DNA from 3 places in the Sphingomonas sp. 1185 genome. Region 1 is predicted to be linked to each of the others. Evidence: predicted binding sites of a transcription regulator. Region 1 holds the regulator's gene; each other region holds the start of a gene.

The links. The regulator LexA, encoded in region 1, represses DNA repair genes until DNA is damaged. The targets are predictions, from matches to a motif close to GTTCCNCNCTTGTTCT.
Region 2: the regulator LexA is predicted to act here: its motif matches at 1,663-1,678, upstream of ABIC44_RS07860 (ImuA family protein).
Region 3: the regulator LexA is predicted to act here: its motif matches at 2,253-2,268, upstream of ABIC44_RS13635 (ImuA family protein).

Annotation. Positions count from the first base shown of each region.
Region 1 covers NZ_JBEPKL010000008.1:3,188-7,628, reverse strand. The annotation lists gene ABIC44_RS07930 (ComEC/Rec2 family competence protein) at 1-2,038, shown strand, start outside; gene lexA (transcriptional repressor LexA) at 2,055-2,735, opposite strand; gene ABIC44_RS07920 (molybdopterin molybdotransferase MoeA) at 2,791-3,975, opposite strand; gene moaC (cyclic pyranopterin monophosphate synthase MoaC) at 4,030-4,441, opposite strand, start outside.
Region 2 covers NZ_JBEPKL010000007.1:147,110-151,550, reverse strand. The annotation lists gene ABIC44_RS07865 (Y-family DNA polymerase) at 1-965, opposite strand, end outside; gene ABIC44_RS07860 (ImuA family protein) at 883-1,644, opposite strand; gene ABIC44_RS07855 (SOS response-associated peptidase) at 2,124-2,750, shown strand; gene ABIC44_RS07850 (MBL fold metallo-hydrolase) at 2,753-3,733, shown strand; gene ABIC44_RS07845 (relaxase/mobilization nuclease domain-containing protein) at 3,960-4,441, opposite strand, start outside.
Region 3 covers NZ_JBEPKL010000020.1:57,902-62,342, forward strand. The annotation lists gene ABIC44_RS13620 (S8 family serine peptidase) at 1-872, opposite strand, end outside; gene ABIC44_RS13625 (SOS response-associated peptidase family protein) at 1,191-1,817, opposite strand; gene ABIC44_RS13630 (hypothetical protein) at 1,830-2,081, opposite strand; gene ABIC44_RS13635 (ImuA family protein) at 2,287-3,048, shown strand; gene ABIC44_RS13640 (Y-family DNA polymerase) at 2,966-4,441, shown strand, end outside.

The DNA of each region.
Region 1 (4,441 bases):
GCAGCTGGCGCTGTGGATGCCGGTGGCCTGGGGGCTTGGCATCGCCTTGTGGTTCGTCCTGCCCGATCCGCACGGCTGGGCGGCGTTGATCTGTGTGGCGGGCGGGGTCGGGCTGGCGGCGTTCACCCTGTCCGGGGGCGGTCGCGTGACGCGCGCTATCGGCATGGCTGCGCTGCTGGTCGGCGGCGGTGCGGCGCTGGCCTGGGCGCGGGCCGAGTCGGTGGCGGCGCCGGTCCTGACCCGCCCGGTGCTCGCGACCATGACGGGCGCGGTGGAGGGCATCGACCGGCTGGCGGCGCGCGGGCTGATGCGGCTGATGCTGAAGCCGTCGAAGGCCAGCGACGGGCGCGGGCGGGCGATGACGCTGCCGCCCCATGTCCGGGTGTCGCTGCCCATCGAGGATGTCCCGGCCGGTCTGGGGCGCGGGGCGATCGTCCGCCTGCGCGCGCGACTCATGCCGCCTGCCGGACCCATTGCGCGCGGCGGCCATGACTTTGCCCGTGCCGCCTGGTTTCAGGGGATCGGCGCGACGGGGCGTGGCTTCGCGCCGGTCGAGGTCCTGCGGCCATCGAGCCGGGGGGTGGGGCTTCGCCAGCGGCTGTCGTCCCATATTTCCGCACAGATCGAGGGAAGTGTGGGTGGTATCGCAGCCGCGCTCGCAACCGGCGATGTCGGCGGCATCGGCGAGGCGGATGCCGAGGCGATGCGCCGGGCGGGGCTCGCGCATCTCCTGTCGGTCAGCGGGCTGCACATCACGGCGGTGGTCGGGATCGTCATGGTCCTGACGATCCGGCTGCTCGCGCTCTGGCCGTGGCTGGCGCTGCGTGTGCGGTTGCCGCTGGTCGGGGCGCTGGCGGGTGCGGTCGCGGCGATCGGCTATACCGCGCTGACGGGGGCGGAGGTGCCGACGATCCGGTCCTGTGTCGCCGCCATGCTGGTGCTGGCGGCGCTGGCGCTGGGACGCGAGGCGATGACGCTGCGGCTGGTTGCGGCGGGGGCGTTCATCGTGCTGCTCTTCCGGCCCGAGGCCCTGATGGGGGCGAGTTTCCAGCTGTCCTTCGCGGCGATCACCGCCATCGTCGCGCTGCACGAACATCCCGCGATGCGGCGCTGGTTCGGCCCGCATCCCGACTGGCGCTGGTCGGCGGCGCGGCAGCTGGGGGCGTTGCTCGTCACCGGGCTGGTGGTCGAGGCGGCGCTGATGCCGATCGCCATCTATCATTTCCACAAGGCGGGGCTGTACGGTGCCTTTGCCAATATCGTCGCCATTCCCTGGACGACCTTTGTCGCCATGCCGCTGGAGATGCTGGCGCTGCTGCTCGATCCCGTGGGGCTGGGCGCGCCCTTCTGGTGGCTGCTCGGTCATGCGCTGGGGGCGCTGCTCTGGCTGGCGCGGCAGGTGGCGGCGATGCCGGGGGCAGTGATGGCGCTGCCGGTCGCGCCGGACGGGGCCTTCGCCGTGACGATCCTTGGCGGACTCTGGGTGGCGCTGTGGCGGACGCGGTGGCGATGGCTGGGCGTGCCGGGCGTGGCGATCGGCGTGATCGCCATGCTGGCCGCGCCTGTGCCCGACCTGATCGTGACCGGCGACGGTCGCCATGCCGCGATCCGCACCGGCGGCGGCATGGCGCTGCTGCGGGAGCGGGCGGGGGATTATGTCCGCAATGCGCTATCCGAAATCGGCGGCAGCGACGATGCACCGCTCGCGCTGGTCGACCAGGCGGAGGCGCGGTGCGGCGCCGATATCTGCCTGACCCGGATCATGCGGGACGAGCGCGTCTGGCGGGTGGCGGCGACCCGGAGCGGCTATACGCTGCCCTGGGCCAGCCTGATCGCGCTGTGCGACCGCGTCGACATCATGATCGCCGACCGGCGGCTGCCCGAGGCGTGTCGCCCGCACTGGCTGAAACTCGATGCCCCGGCCTTGCGCCGCAGCGGCGGCGTGACGATCCGGCTGTCGGGACCGGTCGCCGAAACCGCGCGGAGGCCGGGGGACAGGCACCCCTGGATCGTGGCGAGCGAGGCGCGTGGCCGCTGACCCGCTCGCCCCCTTGTCAATCGTAGCGGCGCAGAATGCCCGACAGCTTGCCCTGCACCCGCACCTGCGCGGGCGCGTAACGCTGCGGATCATAGGCGCGGTTGGCGGGGTCGAGCCGGATCATCGAGCCTTCGCGCCGGAAATATTTCAGCGTCGCCTCCGCCTCGTCGATCAGCGCGACGACGATCTGGCCGTCACGGGCGATGTCGGTGCGGCGGATCAGCGCATAGTCGCCGTCGAGGATACCCGCCTCGACCATCGAATCGCCCGACACTTCCAGCGCATAATGCTCACCCGTGCCGAGCAGGGCGGCGGGGACGGCCAGGGTCGAGCTGCCCTCGAACGCCTCGATCGGGACGCCCGCGGCGATACGGCCGTGCAGGGGGATCTCGACCACGTCATTGGCGGGCTCGGCGACCGGCTTCGCGGCGGGCGGACGCGCATCGGCCGCGCTGGGGGCGGCCGCGACCGGCTTTTCCGGCCGATCGGGCATCCGCAGCACCTCCAGCGCACGGGCGCGATTGGGCAGGCGGCGGATGAAGTTGCGTTCCTCCAGCGCGGAGATCAGGCGATGGACGCCCGACTTGGACTTGAGGTCCAGCGCCTCCTTCATCTCCTCGAAGGAGGGCGAGACGCCGGTTTCCCGCAAACGGTCGTTGATGAAGCAGACAAGCTCATGCTGCTTTGCGGTGAGCATCGCGATCCTCCGTCCAGAACAGACGTGGAACTTATATGGAACGGAAAGGCTTGCGTCAAGCGAGCATCAGGATTTCCGCCGAGTCGCCCGCACGGGCCGGGGGCGCGTGCGGCGGGCGGATCACCAGGCACGTCGAACGCGCCAGGGTCAGCAGCATCGAGCTGTCCTGGATGGCCGCCGCATGGATGCGCCCGTCGATCATCGCGGCGCGCAGATAGTCGATGCGCGGACCGTTGGCGGGCAGATCCTCGCCCAGAATGGCGGGGATCGCGCTGGGGAAGGGATCGCCCGCGCCCGCCATATGCGCGACCAGCGGCTTGACGAACAGGATCGCGGTCACGAAGGCCGACACCGGATTGCCGGGCAGCCCCAGCACGACCATGTCGTTCAGCCGCCCCGCCATCATTGGCTTGCCGGGGCGGAGCGCGATCCGCCAGAAATCGATGCTGCCGCCCGCCGCCTTCAGCGCGGGCTGGACCAGATCATGATCCCCCACCGATGCCCCGCCGGTCGTGACCAGCAGGTCGGCCGCGACCCCGGCAAAGGCATCGCGCAGCCGTTCCAGATTGTCGGGCAATATGCCCAGGTCGATGATCTCGACGGGGAGGTCGGCGAGCAACGCGGCCAGCATCACGCCGTTCGACTCTGGCAGGGCGTCGGCATCCCCTTGGCCGGGGGGCACGAGTTCGTCGCCGGTCGCGGCGATCGCGATCCGGACGCGCGGACGGACGGGCAGGGTGCCATGGCCGCCGGTCGCCGCCACCGCGATCCGCGCGGGCGTCAGCCGCTGCCCCGCCGCGATCAGCCGGTCGCCCTCCGCAAAATCCAGCCCGCGCCGCCGGACATTGCGCCCGCGATGCGCCGGGCCTTCGCCGGTCAGGGTCAGCGTCCGGTCCTCGCGCCCCGCTTCTTCCTGGACCAACACCGTGTCGGTGCCCGGTGGCAGCGCGGCGCCGGTGAAGATGCGCGTCGCCTGTCCGGCCTCGACCGTCTCCGGAAAGGGGCGCCCGGCGGCGCTTTCGCCGATCACCGTCCACGGCCCCGGCATGTCGTCGAAGCGGATCGCATAGCCGTCCATCGCCGACAGGTCGCGCGACGGTTGGGTCCGCTGCGCCAGCACGTCCCGCGCTGCCCAGCGCCCGGCGGCGTCGCGCAGGGCGAGCTCGATGACGGGCCGGTCGGGGGCGAGCGCGAGCAGGCGCTGTTGGGCTTCGGCAACGGGTAGAAGAATGGCGGTCACTCCTGTTGGCGACAAGACGCGTCGTCGGCGCTGGCGTTCCCGCAGGCGGGCCGGTCAGGCGTGCCAGTCACCCGACTTGCCGCCGGTCTTGGAAAACAGGCGAATATCGCCGATCGTCATGCGCTTATCGAGCGCCTTGGCCATGTCATAGACGGTCAACAGCGTGACCGACACGGCGGCCAACGCCTCCATCTCCACCCCGGTCTGGCCCGCCGTGGCGGCGGTGGCGGTCGCGGTCACGCCTTCGGCATCCAAGGTCAGTTCGATCTCGACCTTGCTGAGCGGAAGCGGGTGGCAGAGCGGGATCAGGTCGCTGGTCTTCTTGGCGGCCATGATCCCGGCGACCCGCGCGACGGCCAGCACGTCACCCTTCTGGACGCTGCCCGCCGCGATCGCAGCGGCGGCCTCGGCCGACATGGTGATCCGTCCCTGCGCCACCGCCTGCCGGGACGTCACCGCCTTGGCC
Region 2 (4,441 bases), on a different contig from region 1:
GGTTCGGGGACACGCCCCAGTGCCTCGTCGAGGCGGCGGACACTCGCCATGCCTAGCCGCCGGGCGAGCGGCCCGCGTGGCAGCGGCAGGAGATCGGCGATCCGGTCGAGCCCAAACCGGTTCGCCGCCGCTGTTGCCTCCGGGGGTAGGCGGAGTGCGGCAGGAGGTAAGGGAGCCAGCGCCTGTGCCTCTTGTCCGCCGGGAACCAGCAGGATGGCATCGCGACCGAAACGGGCGAGCGCATGAGCTGCGCCCGGCGTGGAGGCGACCGTGACTCGTGCGGTCAGGCCGAAGCGTCGGCAGAACCCGACCAGTCGTTGGCAGAAGCGGGTCTCGCCCCCGTGCAGATGCGCGACGCCGCTCAGGTCCAGCCACAGCCCGTCCGATCCGCTGACCGCGGCGGTCGGTGTCCAATGGCGCACGGCATGCAGCGCCAGATCCGCCAGCAACGCCATATCTGCCGCCCGGTCGGCGGGGCGGATGTCGAGATCCGGGATTAGCGCCCGCGCCTGCGTCACCGCCATGCCCGGGGTCAGTCCGAGCGTCATCGCCGCCGGGCAAGCGGCGGAGATCACCTGTCGCTGTCCGATCTGCTCAGCCAATACCATCGGCACGAGGTTCAACGCGGGTGCTGGCCCTGATACTGCCTTGTGCTGACCCGGTGCGCTGGGGTGTCTGAACGGATGGTCCGCCGCCTCAGACCGACGACCCAGCTCGCGCATCGGCGGTCGCTGGTGCAGCGGCAGTGCCGCTACCTGCTTCTCCACCGTTGCACGCGCAGCGCCTTGCGCCCAGCGCGCACCGGGACGCCAGCCGCCGCCCCGCGGCACCGAGCAGGCACCGGGGTCGTCGTCGATGGGAAGCATAGGCGCGGGCCTTGGTTCAGGCAGCGCGCGCGGCCGCTCCAGCCGTCGCATTCGCTCGATCGCGAGATGCGGCAGGTAGAGCGAGGCGACCCGTGTCATCGCATGCCTCCAAGTCCATCGTGAAGCCCGGGCCACCGCGCTGGCGTGCCAGCTCGACCATCCAGCGCGCGCGGCCGACCCCGGGGGCGAGGAGCGGCGCGGAAGGCGCGCAGGCGATCCGCCACCGTGTCATGGCCGCCGACAGCTCGGTCAGTGGGCAGGTGCCCTGTCGGCGCCAGCGACGCGAGAGCAGGGCAGGGGTATTTCCCGTCATTGCCGCCAGCTGCAGTCGCCGGGTCGCAACCATGTCGGCGCGCTTTACCTCGCCGACGACCGCTGCAAGCCCGCCATGACGCAAGCCATCCTCCATGACGGCCAGAACGTCCTTGTCTTCACGTACCTCGGCGAAGAACAGCGTTGCAGGGCTGAGCCCGGCCTGTTCGAGACCCGGCGCATAGAGGTCGAACCGGGTGAGCGCCCAGAGCACCCGGCGGCCGCTCAGCGCTGCTGCGCGCGCGGCAATCCCGACCGCGAACAGCGTGGCAGCTGCATCATCTGTAAGGGTCGGTGTCGCCGAAGACGTCTCGTGCAGACCGCCGAGCGCAAGGCCGCCGCCCGTCAATCGCTTGTCTATCGCCTCGATGCCGAAAGGCAGGACTGCACCCTCACCGCTGCGCACAGCGCCTATGGCATTCCGTAGGCGTGCCAGTGTTTCGAGGGGTGGGGCGGTGGAAGACATCATTGTTGCGACTCATATGTTCTTTATATGTTCCGTTGATTCCGCAAGCGGGTCAAGGCGTTGCGGAAGCGGATCGATAATCGGAACGGGACAGGGCCGTGGCAGATGAGGGCCGTAAAAGGGGCAGCCAAGAGGGCAGGGCAGGGGCCGATCACGATCATATCGGGCGGCGTCTGCGCACGTTGGAGGAGTGTGCCCTGCACAAGCGCACGCTGCGCCTCACCTGTCCAAAATGCGGTCACGTGCGCGTCTTCGATGCCGTTGCGCTCTGGTGGATGTTTCACCGGCGAGGTTGGGACGGCACGCTGGGGGTGGTTGGTCGACGGCTATGTTGCTCGGCATGCCAGGCGGAAGGACGCACCCAGCGTCCCCATATGGTGATCGGCCGGGACCAGCCCACTGGTGCCGCTCTGCCCTATCCGGACTCCGCGACGTGGAAGAAGCTTGTCTCGCGCTACCGGTCGTGATCGAACGAGCGAATGTGTAATCTTTACAATATCAAGGTCGATCCCCGGACCTATTTCGACGCGCTTGCTGCGGTCGACGATGCGAACAACACGCTGGAGGTCGAGAAGGATTACGCGGCGCCCGGCAAACCCGGCTATGTCGTTCGCGTCGAGGAGGGCCGACGGGTGCTCAGCACGATGCGCTGGGGCTTCCCGACCCGCAAACCGCGCAAGCGGCCAGCGCGCGAGGGGGAACTGCCCTTCCTCTACGACTGGTGGACCAACGCCCGGAACATGCAGAGCAACATGTGGAAGCCTTGGCTGATGAAGGCCGAGCATCGCTGTCTCGTGCCCTTTACCCGCTTCTCTGAACCCAAGGCAGCATCCGATCGGAAGGCGCCAGGCGACACCAACTGGTGGTTCACCGTCGAGGATCAGGCGGTGCCCTGCTTCGCCGGGCTATGGAAGGTCGATCAGGATCATGACCGGGTCTATGCCTTCTGCACGACCGAGCCCAATCCGCTGGTCGCGCCCAAGCACCCCAAGGCGATGCCGGTCATCCTGCTGGCCGAAGATCAGGAACGCTGGCTGACCGCCCCGGTGGAGGAAGCGCTCAGCTTGCTGACCGCCTATCCCTCGCAGCTGATGAGCGTTGCCTGACCATGGCCCGCAACCGCTATTATGACGGTCCGCCGAGCGATCACTTCGACGGTACGCGCTTCTTCAATCCGGGCCAGCCCAGCACCGATCGAGGCTTGCGCGCCATCCTGCGCTGGAAGCTTGCGGGGGCTGCTGCCAAATGGCCGAAGTCGGTGCTGGTGACGCCCGCCAAGCCTGAGGCGCGCGTCGATGGCCTGTGCGTGACGATGGTGGGTCATGCTTCGCTGCTGATCCAGGCGGCAGGGGTGAACATCCTCACCGATCCGGTCTGGTCGGAGCGTGCCAGTCCATTCCGCCGCGTCGGGCCGAAGCGGGTGACCGCACCGGGGATCGCGTTCGACGACCTCCCCCCGATCGATGTCGTGCTGCTGAGCCACGCGCATTACGATCATCTCGATGTCGACACGCTGCGGCGCCTCCACGCCGCACACGACCCGCTGATGGCGATGCCGCTCGGCAACGATGCGATCGTCCGGGCGGCGGTACCGGCCGCGCGATGCCAGATCGGCGACTGGTGGAGCCGGCTTGACCTCGGCAACGGCACCGCGACGACACTAACACCGGCCAACCACTGGTCGAACCGCTGGCCGAGCGACACGCGCATGACGCTGTGGAGCGGGCATTATCTGGACACGCCTTCCGGGACGATCTGGTTCGTCGGCGACACCGGCTATGGCGATGGACGCATCTTCGGCGAGGTGCGCGGGAGGTTGGGTGCGCCCGATGTCGCGCTCATCCCGATCGGAGCCTATGCGCCGCGATGGTTCATGGCCGCACAGCATGTCGATCCAGCCGAGGCCGTGCGGATCTTCACAGACGTGGGGGCAGGACGTGCGCTGGGCATTCATTGGGGGACCTTCCAGCTGACCGACGAGGCCCGTGAAGCGCCGGTCGCGGAACTGGCGACAGCGCTGGACGCGGCGCGCATCGCCCCGGACCGCTTCGTCGCGGCGGAAGCGGGCGGCGTGTACCGCTTCAGCTAGAGCATCTCCAAGGGCACGCGTCCCCTGGCGCGCGGCTATAGCTCATCGGGGTGAGTGAGGGCATCCGCATCTAGCGTCAGGTCGGCCGCCGCCCGGTTATCCCGCACTGCGCGCTGCTCGCTGCCTTGGGGATGACGATGACATCGCCCTGCGCCGACAGCCAGGCCAGCGCCACTTGGGGCGGCGAAGCACCGAGTTCGTCGGCGACGCCACGCTGTTGTGCTGATTACTGCAATTGCAATCCCCGACTGGGTGTCTGCACCTGTGCCGCCAGCATTCGCGCGTGATCGCCTGCTTGCTGCTGCAATCGCATTGCGGCCGGCATTCCCTCAGCGACCCATTGATTAAGCAGGTTGCGCGCCTTCGGATCGGCGAACGCCTTCGCGGCCAACGGCCTCAGCTTTGCCATTGCCTTTGGATCACGCCGCCATTCATCCAGCCATGCATCGACCGCCGAATGTCCACCGCGCATCTCGTCAAGGGTCGGGGAGGCGGGTGAGTGGGGTTGGGACAGCTTTGTCAATGCCGGCAACGACACCGCACTAGGCGATACCGGCGCCGTTTCGCTTGTGGGCGCAGGTAACGGGAGCGCGGGCGAGGTGAATCTTGCAGCATCCTGCGCGATCCCTTGTCGGATGCGCGCTGCGAGTTTGCCGGTGAGTTTTATCTTCTCTTCGTCCGCGACCTCGACCGCCATGCGCAGGAATG
Region 3 (4,441 bases), on a different contig from region 1:
AGCTTGCCGGGTGCGAAGACCCGTGCGGCAAACAGGTCGACCCCGGGCGCGATGCCGCCATATTGCCCTGCGGCGACGGGACGCGCGCCGATCGTACCAGCGACATGGGTGCCGTGGCCCTGGACGTCGTCGCTCGCGCCCGGCTGGCTGTCCTCGATGCCATCGATGAAGCTGCCGATGCCATGAGCGTGCCGCAGACAGCGGTGCGGTCCGAGCCCCGTATCGATGACCCCGACCCGAACGCCCGATCCGAGACCGGGATCGAAGGCAGCGATACCCGTCGCCGCATGCCACCAGCCCAGCGGGCCATCGGCGGGTAGTTGGGCGCAGTCGATCGCCGTCGCGGCTCCGCGAGACAGCGTCGGCCAGAACCCGCCGTTCGGCAGGGCGAGCACGCCGGCCACCACCGCACCGGCAGGATTGGGTACGTTGCACTGCCCCTGTGCGTCGGTCACCGCCTCGGCGTTCGAGGTGCCCCCGAAGCCGCGGAAGAAGACCGTGACCTGGCAGGATGCGAGGGCGGCGCCGCCCCCGGTGACGACGATGCGGGTGACGTTGCCGATCGCCGCCGTTGCCGCGCCGAATGGCACTGCACTGGCAAGATCGTTCGGCAGCACGGTCAACGGGTGGTGCAGGATTTCGGGCTCGATGATCGTGTCGGGTCCCGCTGCCGCGCGCTCGCGCTCGACCTCGACCGGGTCGGCCTCCACGACGACGACGCGGCGGGCGAGCGGGTCGTCCGGCTCGTTGTCCTCGACGATCCTGGCCGAGGAAATACCGTCAAGGGCAACCGCCACCGAGAAGCGCGACGCTGCCTTGGCGTCCGCAGTGAAACGCCCGGCGCGGCGATTGGCGATGACAAAACGGGCCATGATAACGTCTCCCCCATTCGCCCGGCCAGAGCCAGTCAAAGCGGCGAGATGGGACGATGCGCCGCAGATATGGACCGCCGTAGCTCGTACAGATCACCCCCAGCAGTGATCTGCTCATAGCCATATCATAGATGATCAACGATGTAACCGCGTCAATTGCGCGCAGGCCGACCAATTTTTATTGTAGGCAAGGATTTCATCAGCACAGCTGACTTGCCATGGTGCAGTCGGTGCAATTGGCACCCGCAAAATCAGCCGCTGGAATTACCTTCATTTTGGAGGAAATCGCCATTCCCGCACTGATCAGATCTGGAAAGTCTATTCTATGTGCATGAGTTGGGACGGATAGGGTGCGAGCAAATCCATGACCTGATCGGCGGGTGCCGTCAGCCAACGCTCATGATCCTCGGCGAACAGGATCACCGGCATCGCCTTGGGGTGTTTGGATGCGATGAGCGGATTGGGTTCGGTCGTGCAGAAGGCATAGACGCGGTCATGATCCTGATCGACCTTCCACAGCCCGGCGAAGCACGGCATGGCCTGGTCCTCGACAGTGAACCACCAGTTGGTGTCGCCCGGCCCCTGTCGGTCGGCGGCGGCCTTGGGTTCGGCGAAGCGGGTGAAGGGCACCAGGCAACGGTGCTCGGCTTTCAGCAGCCATGGCTTCCACATGTTGCTCTGCATGTTCCGGGCATTGGTCCACCAGTCATAGAGGAACGGCGTTTCGCCCTCCCGGGCCGGGCGCTTGCGGGGTTTGCGGATCGGAAAGCCCCACTTCATCGTGCTCAGCACCCGTTTGCCGTCTTCCTGTCGGACAACGTAACCGGGCTTTCCGGGTGCGGCATAATCTTTCTCGATCGACAGGACATTGGCGACGTCCCCGGTGGCGGCGAGGGCCTCGAAATAGTCGCGGACGTCTGTTTTGAGTCTGTAAAGATTGCACATTCCTCCGTTCGATCACGAGCGGTAGCGCGACACAAGTCTCTTCCACGTCGCGGTATCCGGATAGGGAAGTTGTTCGCCGGTCGGCGGATCGCGGCCGACCGCGAGGTGCGGGCGCAGCACGCAACCGTCGCGGCTCAGGCAGGCGGCACAATGCAGGCGCTGCCGGACGGAGGACAGCGTATCGTCCCAGCCGCGCCGCTGAAAGTGCCACCAGAGCGGCATGGCATCGAGGACGCGGACATGGCGGCAACGCGGGCAGGTCAACCGCAGCGTGCGTTTATGGAGGGCACATTGCTCGAGCGTCCGCAACTGTCGGCCGATATGGTCGTATCCGGGTCCATCACGAGCCGATCGGGCGATATCGCCGTCTCGTCCTGGCGCGTTCCTGTTCACCGCTACCGCTCCGCAACATCTTGACCATTCAGAAGGATTTCTGGAACATAAAGCGAACATATGAGTCGCTGCAACCATGTCGCCCGCCGAATGCCGCCACCACGCCCTGTCGCTCCTGCGCGAGAGCATCGGCGACTCGCGTCCCGGCAAGTCGACGGTGCTGCCGTTCGGAATCGACGCGATCGATGGTCGGCTGGCCGATGGCGGCCTGATGCTCGGCGGTCTCCACGAGGTTTCGCCGGCGACGGCGACGCTCAGCGACGATGCGGCTGCGACGCTGTTCACGGTCGGCATCGCGGCGCGTGCCGCGGCTCAGTCGCGCCGGCGCGTGTTGTGGGCGCTGACGCGTTTCGATCTCTATGCGCCGGGCCTCGAGCAGGCAGGGCTCGATCCGGCGACGCTGCTCTTCGTCGAGGCGCGGGAGGACAAGGAGGTGCTCGCCGTCATGGAGGACGGTCTGCGTCATGGTGGTCTTGCCGCTGTGGTGGGCGAGGTCAAGCGCGCCGACATGGTCGCCACCCGGCGGCTGCAGTTGGCGGCGATGACCGGCGGCACCCCTGCCCTGCTGGCGCGCCGCTGGCGGAAAGTGGGCACCTGCCCGCTCGGCGAACTGTCCGCGGCGATGACGCGGTGGCGGATCGCCTGCGCGCCGTCGGCGCGGCTTCCGGCACCGGGCGTCGGGCGCGCGCGCTGGACGGTCGAGCTCGCGCGGCAGCGCGGTGGTCCCGGCTTCACCATGGCATTGGAGGCATGCGATGACACGGGTCGCCTCGCTCTACCTGCCGCACCTCGCGATCGAACGATTGCGGCGGCTGGAGCGGCCGCACGCGCTGCCTGAGCGACAGCACCTGCCCGAGCTTCCGATCGATGACGACCCCGGGGCCTGCTCGGTGCCGCGGGGCGGCGGCTGGCGTCCCGGCGCGCGCTGGGCTCAAGCGGAGGGCGCGCGCGCCGCGATCGCCGGGAAGGTAGCGGCACTGCCGCGTCACCAGCAACCAACGATGCGCGAGCTTGGCCGCCGTTCGGAGACGGCCGAGCATCCGTTCAAGCGGACGCCGCCCGCCGAGGCACGCCGAGAGTCGGTCTCGACTAACCCGATCGTCCATGCCGCACCGCTGATCGTCGCCGAGGCGATCGGCCAGCGGCAGGTGATCGCCGCGGCCTGCCGGGCGGCGCTCGCGCTCGGCCTGACCCCCGGCATGGCGATCACCCAGGCGCGTGCGCTGGTCCCCGATCTCGACATCCGTCCCGCCGATCCGGCGGCCGACGGGGCCGTGCTCGACAGCCTCACCCTCCACGCGGTGCGCCACTGGACGCCGACCGCCGCCCCCAGCGGGACGGATGGACTATGGCTCGACCTGACCGGCGCGGCCCACCTTCATGGCAGCGAGGCGCGGTTCTGTGCGCGGCTGGTCCGCTTCTGCCGGCGCTTCGGCTTGACCGCGCGGGTTGCGGTGGCCGGCACGCCGGGGGCGGCCCATGCGCTGGCGCGCTACGGGCGCGACGCGATCACGCTCATTCCCACAGGCGGTGAGGCGCAGGCGATCAGCGCATTGCCGCCGGCCGCGCTACGCCTGACGTCCGATGCGATTACGGCGGCGCAGCGGTTCGGCTTGGACCGGATCACCGACCTGCTGCCGCTACCGCGCGGGCCACTTGCCCGGCGGCTGGGGCTGGCCACAGTCCGACGGCTTGACGAGGCACTCGGCCGCGTGGCGGAGCCGATCGTGCCTGTCGTGCCGGAAGAGACTCCAGTCGTGCAGCGCCGGCTGCTCGAACCGATCGGTACCGCCGAGGCGATCGAACGGGTCATCGCCGACCTTCTCGCCGATATGATGCGCCTGTTGCAGGAGCGCGGACGCGGTGTGCGCACGCTCGTGCTGCGGCTCGAGCGGATCGACGGCAGCGAACAGCGCCTCGCGATCGGCGCCGCCCGGGCGACCCGTGATGCAGGCCATTTGGCTCGGCTGTTCCATCTGCGGATCGAGCGGGTCGAGCCGGGTGATGGCATCGAGACGATGCATCTTGCCGCGACGCGCACCGATCCGCTTGGACCGACCATGGTCGCGGGTGACCTAACCGGCGAGGCGGCGGTGCCTGACGTCTCCATCCTGGTCGACCAGATCGCCGGCCGGGTCGGCGAGACGGCGCTGTTCACTGCCGCCCCGGTCGAGAGCGACGTGCCCGAACGCGCGGTACGCCGCGCGCCCCCGCTCGCGGCGCCGACCGGC